One region of the Janthinobacterium rivuli genome, then DNA from elsewhere that is predicted to be linked to it. Evidence: predicted binding sites of a transcription regulator. Region 1 holds the regulator's gene; the other holds the start of a gene.

Region 1 (5,529 bases):
CGCACCATGTGACGCAGGCCGGCGGCGGCCGCGGCGCCGTGCGCGAGATCTGCGAATTCCTGCTGCGCGCCCAGGACAACTATGCGCGCGTCATGGCGCCGTTCCTGGAGTGAGGCGCGCCTTGCCGCCAGTGATATTGGAAAGAGTGAAACCCTATGCGTAAGCCAGGAGGCGCCCATCGCTGGCGCACGATTTTTACCCTGCTGGGCGCGGTTGTTGTCGCGCTGGCCAGCTTTTGGCTGCTCGAAGTGATGAACAAGAACAGCCAGGACATCAAGGCCAGCAAACATTTGGATGAGCCCGATTATTTCATCACCAATTTCAGCCTGGTGCGCATGGATTTGACGGGCAAACCCAGCTATATCGTGTCGGGCACCAAGCTCACGCATTATCCGGCCGACGATTCGTCCGATATCGACCAGCCCTTCGTGCGCAAGCTCACGCCAGGCATGCCGCCGTTGAACATGAATGCGGAACTGGCGCATATCGACCAGGACAATACCCGGCTGCAACTGCACCGCAAGGTCGTGATCGACCGCGTGGCCAGCCCGAAGGCGCAGAACCTGACGGTCAGGACGGAAGCGCTGACGGTGTTCCCGGATGAGGAAAGAATGGAAACGGACGTGCCTGTCGATATCCTGACGGGCGCCTCGCGCCTCAATGGCGTCGGCATGAAGGCCAATAACGCCACCGGCGTGGTGGAAGTGCAGAATGCGCTGCGCATGGTCCTACCGCCGAAACCGCGCCCGGCCGCGGCGGCAAAATGACAGAATGAAACAAGGAAACCATACTATGAAGAAGATCTTGCTGTTGACCGTATTTTCCCTGGCCATCATGGGCGTGGCGCATGCCGAGAAGGCCGATTCCGAGAAGGAAGCCGTCATCACGGCACGCAGCGGCCACGTCGATGACGTCAAGCAGGTGCGCACCCTGACGGGCGACGTCGTGCTGGTGAAAGGCACCCTGACCATGAAGGCGGGCCGGGCCCTGATCACGGAAGATCCGCAAGGCTACCAGTTCATTACCTTCTGGGCCGATCCCGGCAAGCTGGCCACCTTCCGCCAGAAGCGCGATGGCGCGGGCGACCTGTGGGTCGAAGGCGAAGCGGAGCGCGTGGAATACGACAACAAGACGGAAGTGGTGAAACTGTTTTCCAGAGCCAAGCTGACCCGCCTGGAAGGCACGAAAGTCACCGACGTGGCCAACGGCGCCTTCATCTCGTATGACAGCCGCAAGGAAGTGTTTGCGATGGAAAATTCCAACAGCGGCACCAGCACGCCCGATGGCGGCAGCGTGCGCATGGTGATCCAGCCGAAGACCAAGGCGCCGGCGGCGGAGAAAGCGCCGGCCACGCCCGCGCCAGGAAAGAAATAATGGAAAATACACGTTGCGGCAGCACCCTGATCGTTCGCGGTCTGCAAAAAACCTATGGCAAGCGGCAAGTCGTGCATGATGTCTCGCTGCAAGTCGAATGCGGCGAAGTGGTGGGTTTGCTGGGCCCGAACGGCGCCGGCAAGACCACCTCGTTCTACATGATCGTCGGCCTGGTGCCGTCGGACGGCGGCAGCATCGATATCAGCGGCGTGGACATTTCCAGCCTGCCGATTCACCGCCGCGCGCAGATGGGCCTGTCTTACCTGCCGCAGGAAGCGTCCGTTTTCCGCAAGCTGACGGTGGAAGACAATATCCGCGCCGTGCTGGAAATCCAGACCGTCGAAGGCCGTCCTTTGAAGAAGGCCGAGATCGAGGAGCGCCTGGACAAATTGCTGGCCGACTTGCAGATTGAAAAGCTGCGCGAGAACCAGGCCCTGTCCCTGTCTGGCGGCGAGCGCCGCCGCGTGGAAATCGCCCGCGCGCTGGCCACCGATCCCCGTTTCGTGCTGCTCGACGAGCCGTTCGCCGGCGTCGATCCGATCGCCGTGATCGAGATCCAGCGCATCGTGCGTTTCTTGAAGGAGCGCAATATCGGCGTGCTGATCACCGATCATAATGTGCGCGAGACGCTGGGTATCTGCGACCGTGCCTACATCATCAACCAGGGCTCGGTGCTGGCGTCGGGACGCCCCGACGACATCATCGCGAACGAGTCGGTACGCCGGGTCTATCTGGGCGAACACTTCCGCATGTAAGCCAATGAAACAATCATTGCAGCTGCGCACTTCGCAGCACCTGGCACTGACGCCGCAGTTGCAGCAATCGATACGCCTGTTGCAATTGTCTACCCTGGAATTGCACCAGGAGCTAGAGCAACTGCTGACGGACAATCCCTTGCTCGAACGCCTCGACGATCCGCTCGACCGTTCGCTGCGCCTGCTGTCCGATGGCGCCTTGAGTTCCACGGCGGCGCCGGCCGAAGCGCCGCCCCAGCCGCCAGGCCAGGAAGCGCCCGCCGCGCCGGCCGAAGCGGAAACTTTTGATGGCGAGGCGGGCGACAGTCCGGCCGCAGCCGAGGGCGGCGACAGCGACTGGAGCGAGGCGAGCCGGGGCAAGGCGCCCGACGACGAAGATTCGCGTCCGCAGCTGGAGGCCCATCACTGCACCCTGCGCGAACACCTGATGGAGCAGATGCGCGTGACGGTGCTCGAATTGCGCGACCGCGCGCTGGTCGAGCTGATCATCGACGCGCTCGACGACAATGGCTACCTGGAAGAGTCGCTCGACGACATCCTGGCGCGCCTGCCGGAAGAGCTGGAAATCGACGCCGACGAGATGCGCACGGCCTTGTCGCTGCTGCAAAGTTTCGATCCGCCCGGCGTGGGCGCGCGCAATGCGTCCGAATGCCTGGCCCTGCAAATCAAGCGCTTGCCGCACATCGCCATGGTGACGCGGCGCATGGCCCTCGTCATCGTGGAAAAGCACCTGGCCTGGTTTGCCCAGCGCGATTTCAACAAGCTGAAAAAAGCCCTCGATTGCGACGAGGAAGACTTGCGCGAAGCGCAGACGGTGATTCGCCAGTGCAATCCGCATCCGGGCGCCGTGTTCGCCTCGGACGTGTCCGATTACGTGGTGCCCGACGTCGTCGTCAAGCGCGCGCGCAATGGCTGGCAAGTGACCCTGAACAACGATGTGATGCCGCGCCTGCGCGTCAACGCCATGTACGCCAACCTGCTCAAGCAGGGCAAGGGCGAGGGCGCCATGGGCGCACAGTTGCAGGAAGCCAAGTGGCTGATCAAGAATATGCGCCAGCGTTTCGACACCATCCTGCGCGTGGCACAGGCGATAGTAGAAAGACAAAAGAACTTTTTCTCGCATGGGGCCGTTGCCATGCGCCCCCTTGTGCTCCGTGAAATAGCTGATACACTGGGTTTACACGAGAGTACTATCTCGCGGGTAACAACTCAAAAGTACATGCTGACCCCGCACGGCATGTTCGAGTTGAAATATTTCTTTGGTAGCCACGTCGCCACCGAAGCGGGGGGCGAAGCGTCATCGACGGCGATACGGGCATTGATCGTGCAACTGACAGGAGCAGAAGACCCTAAAAATCCTTTATCCGACAGTAAGATTGCGGACATGCTGGGGGAACAAGGCATGGTGATTGCGCGACGTACTGTTGCCAAATACCGGGAAGCGTTGAAAATTCCGCCAGTGAGCCTGCGTAAGTGTTTGTAAGTTTTTTTCGGTTCCTCTGCGGGCCGGATAGGATGGACCGCACGAACCCGATCATCTTTAGGAGTGTGTATGAATCTCACCATCAGCGGACATCATCTCGAAGTGACACCAGCCATCCGTGAATACGTACAAACGAAGCTGGAGCGTGTGAAACGTCATTTCGATCAAGTTATCGATATCGCCGTGATTCTGACCGTGGATAACCTCAAAGAGAAAGAAAAACGTCAAAAGGCTGAAGTCAACCTGCGTCTGAGTGGCAAAACCGTCTATGTGGAAAGCCTGGCGCATGACCTGTATGCCGCAATCGATACCCTGATCGACAAGCTGGACAGGCAAGTGATGAAGTACAAAACCAAAGTGCAAGGGCACGGTAAAGAGGCGATCAAGCATCTGCCAGACAACTCCGAGGAAGACGCCGTCGTCGCCGTTTAAGGCCACCCGCTTCCAGCAGTTGTGATCAACTAAGGGCGCACATCTTGCGCCCTTTTTTGCGCCTGGACCTGTTGAACGCAATCTTCCCCGCGCAGGCGCTAGAATGTTTGCACTTTCACTTCTTTCCTGCCTGCCATGAGCGACTTCGTCCAGACCTCCATCCGCAACCGCACCGGGCACATCGTGCTCGACCGTCCGAAAGCCTTGAATTCCCTGTCGCTGGAGATGGTGCGTGCCTTGAGCGCGGTCCTGCTGGCCTGGCGCGATGATCCGCACGTGGACGCCGTGGTGATCCGTTCCAGCAGCGAAAAAGCCCTGTGCGCCGGCGGTGACATCCGCTTCTTTTACGATGCGGGACTGGCCACGCCGCAAGGCGGCAGCGCCTTGCTGGAAGATTTCTTTACGGAAGAATACGCCTTAAATCATGTGATTCATTTCTATCCGAAACCGTATATTGCCGTGATGGACGGCGTGGTGATGGGCGGCGGCATGGGCGTGGCGCAAGCCGGGCCCGGCAACCGCCTGCGCATCGTCACGGGCCGCACGCGCATGGCCATGCCGGAAGTCAATATTGGCTTGTTCCCCGACGTGGGCGGCAGTTATTTCCTGTCCCGCCTGGCCGGCCAACTGGGCCTGTATCTGGGCTTGACGGGCCTGACCATCAACGCGGCCGACGCCCTGTACACGGGTCTGGCCGATGTCTACCTGCCCGAGGCGCAGATGGGGGCGCTGCTGGCCCTGTTCGAATCGACGCCGGGCGAGGCCTTGCCGGTGGCCATCAAGGCGCTGGCGGCGCCGTTCCAGGCCGGGGCGGGGGTATCTTCCCTGGCGACGGAGCGCGTGGCGCTGGACCGCCATTTCGGTGCGCCTTCCGTGGCTGCCATCATGGCCTCGCTGGCGCAGGACAGCAGTGCATTCGCCACCAAGGCGCTGGCGGCCATGCGTTTGCGCTCTCCTTTGATGATGTCGGTCACCCTGGAATTGCTGCAGCGGGGCGCTCACCTGGGCGTGGCCGATTGCCTGCGTCTGGAGCGCACGGTGGTGCGCCATAACTTCGCGCATGGCGAAGTGCTCGAAGGCGTGCGCGCGCTGGTGGTCGACAAGGACAATGCGCCGCGCTGGAACCCCGCCAGCCTGGACGAGGTCGATACTGCCATGGTGGCGCGCTTCTTTGTCCCCGTCTGGCCGGCGCAAGCGCATCCGCTGCGCCACCTGAATTAACTAGGAGCGTTCGCGGTGGCGCAGGACCACGCGCTCGTTGGGGCCGAAGTATTGCGCCAGCCGTTCCGCCATGTACACGGAGCGGTGCTGGCCGCCCGTGCAACCGAGCGCCACCGTCAGGTAGCTGCGGTTGTCGGACTTGAATGATGGCAACCATTTTTCGATGAAGGCGCGGATGTCGGCCAGCAGCTCCAGCGCGCTCGGCTGCGCGTCGAGGAAGGCGATCACGGGCGCGTCGCGTCCGTCGAGGGGACGCAGCGCCAG
Region 2 (5,529 bases), 2.7 Mb from region 1:
GAATTCGGCGTGCGCGTCAACGCCGCCAAGCGCCAGGGCGAGACCGGCATCAAGCGCGAAGACCACGACGTGGGCATGTTCTCGGTGGGCCTCGACTATCGCGGCCGCAACTACCGTCTGTCGGCCGATGCCGGCTACCAGAATTTCGATCTGACGGCGCCGCGCCCCTCCGTCGCCATTGGCGCCGTGGCTGTACTGCCATCCGCTCCCGATGCGTCGAAGAACTTTGCCCAGCCTTGGAGCTATTCGAAGGAACACGATGTGTTCGGCACGGCGCGCGCCGAGGTGGACCTGGCCAAGGATGTCGTGGCCTGGGCCGCATTTGGCTCCCGTTCGACCAAGGAAGCCAATAGCCTGGCCGAGCCATCGTTGACCTCGAGCAATGGCGACGCCACAGTGTCGCGCTTCGACAATGCCCGCAAACAGGAGATCCGCACGGGCGAACTGGGCATTCGCGGCAAGCTCGTGACGGGCGCCGTCAAGCACACCCTGGTGGCCAGCTGGTCCGGGCACTGGAATGAGGCGAAGAACGCCTATGCCATCGGCGACAAGTTTGCCACCAATATTTATGCGCCGGTCAGCGTGGCCCCGCCGCCAACACCTTACACGGGCGGCATCATGAGCGACCCGCGCATCACCCAGAAAACCATCCTCAACAGCTATGCCCTGGCTGACACCATGGCCTTCATGGACGACAAGCTGCTGCTGACCGTGGGCTTGCGCCGCCAGCAGATCAAGGATGCCGGCTACGACTACAACACTTCGGTGCTGCAAGGAAAGGCCTATGACGAGAGCGCCACGACGCCCGTGGCTGGCATCGTCTTCAAGGCCAGCAAGGATGTGTCGCTGTACGCCAACTACATCGAGGCGCTGGTCAAAGGTCCGACGGCCACTGGAACGTATGTGGAAAACGGCCAGCAGCTCAATGTCGACAACATGGGCGACGTGTTTGCGCCGTACAAATCGAAGCAAAAGGAAATCGGCGTCAAATATGACGGCGGCAAGCTGGGCATGAGCGCCGCCCTGTTCAGCACGGCCAAGCCCTTGCTGGCCGTGGTCGGCAAGCGGGCAGAACTCGATGGCGAGCAGCGCAACCGTGGCCTGGAATTGTCGGTTTTCGGCACGCCGATGCAGGGCGTGCGCCTGCTGGGCGGCTTGACCTGGCTCGATGCAAAGCTCAGCAATACCGGCATGACCGAGAATAATGGCAAGAAACCCATTGGCGCACCGGAAACGCAGATGAGCGTGGGCGGCGAATGGGACGTGCCCGGCGCGCCAGGCCTGACCCTGAACGCCCGCACCATCTACACCTCGACGCAATACGCGGACCAGGCCAACACCAAGCAACTGCCATCGTGGACCCGCCTCGATATCGGCGCGCGCTACCTGACGCAAGTGGCAGGCCGTGACGTGACCTTGCGCGCCCGCGTGGACAACGTGACGGACCGCAATTACTGGTCGTCGGCCGTGTCGTCCTTCAATATCGGCTCGCTGGTGCTGGCCGCGCCGCGCACCGTGGTCGTCTCGGCCAGCGTGGCGTTTTAAAGGCCGCGCGCTCTGTCGCACCGCGAAAGCTGCCCTCGGGCAGCTTTTTTTTCGCGTGCGCGCCTGTGCCGCAAGCCGCGCTTGGGCGACAATGCCGCATGAAACGACTCCCTGCCCTGCTGCTCCTGCTCTGCCTGTCCCTGCCCGCTGCCGCCCAGAAGCAGGCCGCCTGCCCTTATGCTGCCTGGAAAAGCGGCTTCAAGGGCGATGCGCGGGCGCAAGCCACGTGCTTGCTGCGTCCCGTCAAGCTGTATGCGCGCCTGGGCGACAGCGCGCCGCTGCCGGCGTTTCTTGCCGCCCGCATCGGCCAGCGCACGGGCATCGCGCCGGCCCGGTTGCGGGCCTGGCTGGCGGAACAGGGGATCGCCGAGGCGGATGTGGGCGGCCCCGTCGACGCGCCATTGTCGCGCGCCGTGGGCCGGCTGGCCGCACCCATGGCCCGCTATTTCGTCATCCACGACACCAGCTACCCGAATTTTTTATTGGAACCCATTCCCGCCCACATCAACGACGCCAGCTGGGATTTCAACGATTTCAATCTACGCAACCCGGCGCTGGGCGGCGGTCCGAAAGGCCATGTCTACGTCAACCGCCTGGGCGGCTCCTTGCTGGTGCGCGACTTTGGCACGGCCAGCTACGCCAGCAAGCTGGAAAAGGACAAGCCGTCGCTGGCGGGCCTGTTCCTGCACGTGGAACTGGTGCAGCCGCGCCACTCCGTGCCCGGCGGCGGCAAGGGCAACGATGGACTGGCGCCCGATCCCGGTTTTACGCCCGCGCAATACGAGCGCCTGGCCCTGCTGTACATCGCCGCCAGCGTGCGCAAGGGCACGTGGCTGATCCCCGCCTTCCACGCCGTGCTCGATACGGGCTTTGCGAATGGCCATGACGACCCGCAGAACTTTTCGCTGGAGCAATGGGATACGGCCCTCAGCCATTTGAGCGCCATCATGACAGGCGCCCATACGCCGAATTGAGTATCACTGCACGCCGATTTGGGGGATACTGTACCTCCCGCTTTTTACTGCGCGGGTGCCGTGCTGTCGATGGAGAGCTGCGATGACCTATGCCTCTGACCAGAAAATGCACACGCTGGACATGCCCGCGCGCACGCGGCGGCTCTTCAGCATGCGCGATGCCGTGCTGACACAGTGGGAACACGAGGTGCGCGCCAAGGTACGCGGCGCCGACGCCTTGCTGACGCCCATCCTGATCAATACCTTGCCCACTTTCTTCGATAACCTGGCCGAGGCGCTGACGCCAGGCTATCCGCGCGACGATGCCACCAGCCATACCAATGCCCCTGCCGTGCACGGCAACGAACGGGCGCGCATGACCAGCTATGGCCCGGAGCAAGTGATCCAGGAATACCAGATCTTCCGCGACTGTTTCGCCGATGCGGCCCTCGACGCGGGCGTGCCGTTGCGCCGCCGCGACTGGAAGGTGATCAATGCCTCGATCGACACGGGCATCCGCGAAGCTATCCTGGAATTTACGGCCATGCATGAAAGCTTCCAGCGGCGCATCGCGGCCGGCCTGTCGCACGACATGCGCAATCCCCTCTCCGTCATGCTCAACAGCGCCCAGCTGCTGCAGCGGCGCGCGCAGCAGGTCGACGTGCCGGCCCTGGCATCGAAAATCATCGAACACGGCAAGCGCCTCGACGACATGATCCAGGAATTGCTCGATACGCTCAGCTACCACCGGGGGCAGAAACTGCCGCTGGTCTTGCATCGCTTCGATATCCTGCCGCTGGCGCAGCAGGTGGCCGACAGCGTGAATACGGGCCATCCGGGCAAGTGCCAGGTCACGGGCGCGTCCGTCACTGGCTGGTGGTGCGAAAATTCGCTGCGCCGGGCCCTGGAAAACCTGGTGGGCAATGCCCTCAAGTACGGCGACGACGGCCCCATCCATATCCACGTCAACACCCTGCGCGAACGCATGATACTCACGGTGCACAACACGGGCAGTACTATCGCGCCCGAGCAGACCGAGCGCATCTTCGAATACCTGCGCCGCGAACACCAGGGCAGCGCGCCCGGCTGGGGCATCGGCCTGCCCTTCGTGCAAAACGTGGCGGAAAGCCATGGCGGCAGCGCGCTGGTCGACAGTGCGCCGGAAACGGGCACCACGTTTACCATCGACCTGCCCGTCGATTGCCGTCCCTTCGTCACGCCGGACGCCTGATTTCACCCGCCGCGCGCCCCATAGCCCGGCAAAATCGACACCGTAGCGCACCAAAGCGGTGCGGATGACGGTTTTACGCCACAAAAATGGTCATTTTTTACACACTTTCGGGTGTGCGGCATTGGCACGCTTCCTGCTGAGCTATAGTCAGACACGGCTCAAGGGAAATCACAACATGGCAAATTTTTTCAATGAAATGACTGCAAATGAAGTGGGTACGGACAGCAAGGTACGTGAACACTATCGTGAATTCAGCAACTGGCTGGAGCAGCAATCCCCCGAGACCATCGCCCGCAAACGGGCTGAAGCCGACCTGACGTTCCGCCGGGTCGGCATCACGTTCGCCGTCTACGGCGACGATGCCGGCACGGAACGCCTGATTCCGTTCGACACCATCCCGCGCATCATTCCCGCCACGGAATGGGCGCAGATGCAGACGGGCCTGGTGCAACGCGTGCAAGCCTTGAACATGTTTATCCATGATATTTATCATGAGCAAAACATCATCAAGGCGGGCATCATTCCCGCCGAGCAAATCTACAAGAATGCCCAGTACCGCCCGGAAATGCAGGGCATTTCCGTCGCCTCCGACATCTATGCCCACATCGCCGGCGTCGATATCGTGCGCGCGGGCCAGGGCGAATTCTATGTACTGGAAGACAATCTGCGCGTGCCGTCCGGCGTGTCCTACATGCTGGAAGACCGCAAGATGATGATGCGGCTGTTCCCGGAACTGTTCGCCCGCAACCGCATCGCGCCCGTCGACCATTACCCAGACATGCTGCTCGACAACCTGCGTTCCGTCGCCCCTATGGGCGTCGATGACCCGACGGTCGTCGTCATGACGCCCGGCATGTACAACTCCGCCTACTTCGAGCACGCCTTCCTGGCCCAGCAGATGGGCGTGGAACTGGTCGAAGGCAAGGATTTGTTTGTCAACGACAATTCCGTGTACATGCGCACGACGCGCGGGCCAAAACGCGTGGACGTGATCTACCGCCGCGTGGACGACGATTTCCTCGATCCGCTGGCCTTCCGTTCCGATTCCTCGCTGGGCGTGCCGGGCCTGCTGTCCGTGTACCGCGCCGGCCGGGTGACCCTGGCGAACGCCATCGGCACGGGCGTGGCCGACGACAAGTCGATCTATCCTTTTGTTCCCGACATGATCAAGTTTTACCTGTCGCAAGAGCCGATACTCAACAACGTGCCCACGTACCAGTGCCGCAAACCGGCCGATTTGTCCTACGTGCTGGCGAACCTGGCGCAACTTGTCGTCAAGGAAGTGCATGGCGCGGGTGGCTACGGCATGCTGGTGGGGCCGGCGTCCAGCCTGGCGCAAATAGAGGACTTCCGCCAGCGCCTGCTGGCCAATCCGGGCGGCTACATCGCCCAGCCAACACTCGCCCTGTCCGCCTGCCCCACGTATGTCGAGGCCGGCATCGCACCGCGCCACATCGATTTGCGTCCGTTCGTGCTGTCCGGCAAGACGATTTCCATGGTGCCCGGCGGCCTGACCCGCGTGGCGCTCGGTGAAGGCTCGCTGGTGGTCAACTCCTCGCAAGGGGGCGGCACCAAGGATACCTGGGTACTGGAAGCCACATCCGCTTTTGCAGGAGAGAAAACATGTTGAGCCGCACCGCCGATCATTTGTTCTGGATGGCCCGCTACACGGAGCGGGCGGAAAACACGGCGCGCATGCTCGACGTCAACATGCAAACGGCCATGCTGCCCCAGTCCGAGCAGGACGCGGAGCAAGGCTGGCGCGCCACCCTGGGCATTTCCGAGCTGCAAAGCGCCTAC

What was found. Region 1 encodes sigma-54, which starts transcription at its own class of promoters, with help from an activator protein. Its sites were predicted from a motif close to TGGCANGNAANCTGCTTT; they were not measured.
Region 2: the regulator sigma-54 is predicted to act here: its motif matches at 3,852-3,869, upstream of P9875_RS15805 (circularly permuted type 2 ATP-grasp protein).

What each region holds. Positions count from the first base shown of each region.
Region 1 is NZ_CP121464.1:816,145-821,673, forward strand. Features, by position in the region: gene P9875_RS03640 (KdsC family phosphatase) at 1-113, shown strand, start outside; gene lptC (LPS export ABC transporter periplasmic protein LptC) at 156-767, shown strand; gene lptA (lipopolysaccharide transport periplasmic protein LptA) at 793-1,374, shown strand; gene lptB (LPS export ABC transporter ATP-binding protein) at 1,374-2,129, shown strand; gene P9875_RS03660 (RNA polymerase factor sigma-54) at 2,134-3,612, shown strand; gene hpf (ribosome hibernation-promoting factor, HPF/YfiA family) at 3,682-4,044, shown strand; gene P9875_RS03670 (enoyl-CoA hydratase/isomerase family protein) at 4,180-5,265, shown strand; gene rapZ (RNase adapter RapZ) at 5,266-5,529, opposite strand, start outside.
Region 2 is NZ_CP121464.1:3,508,174-3,513,702, reverse strand. Features, by position in the region: gene P9875_RS15820 (TonB-dependent receptor) at 1-1,545, shown strand, start outside; gene P9875_RS15815 (hypothetical protein) at 1,644-2,519, shown strand; gene P9875_RS15810 (sensor histidine kinase) at 2,602-3,729, shown strand; gene P9875_RS15805 (circularly permuted type 2 ATP-grasp protein) at 3,905-5,359, shown strand; gene P9875_RS15800 (alpha-E domain-containing protein) at 5,353-5,529, shown strand, end outside.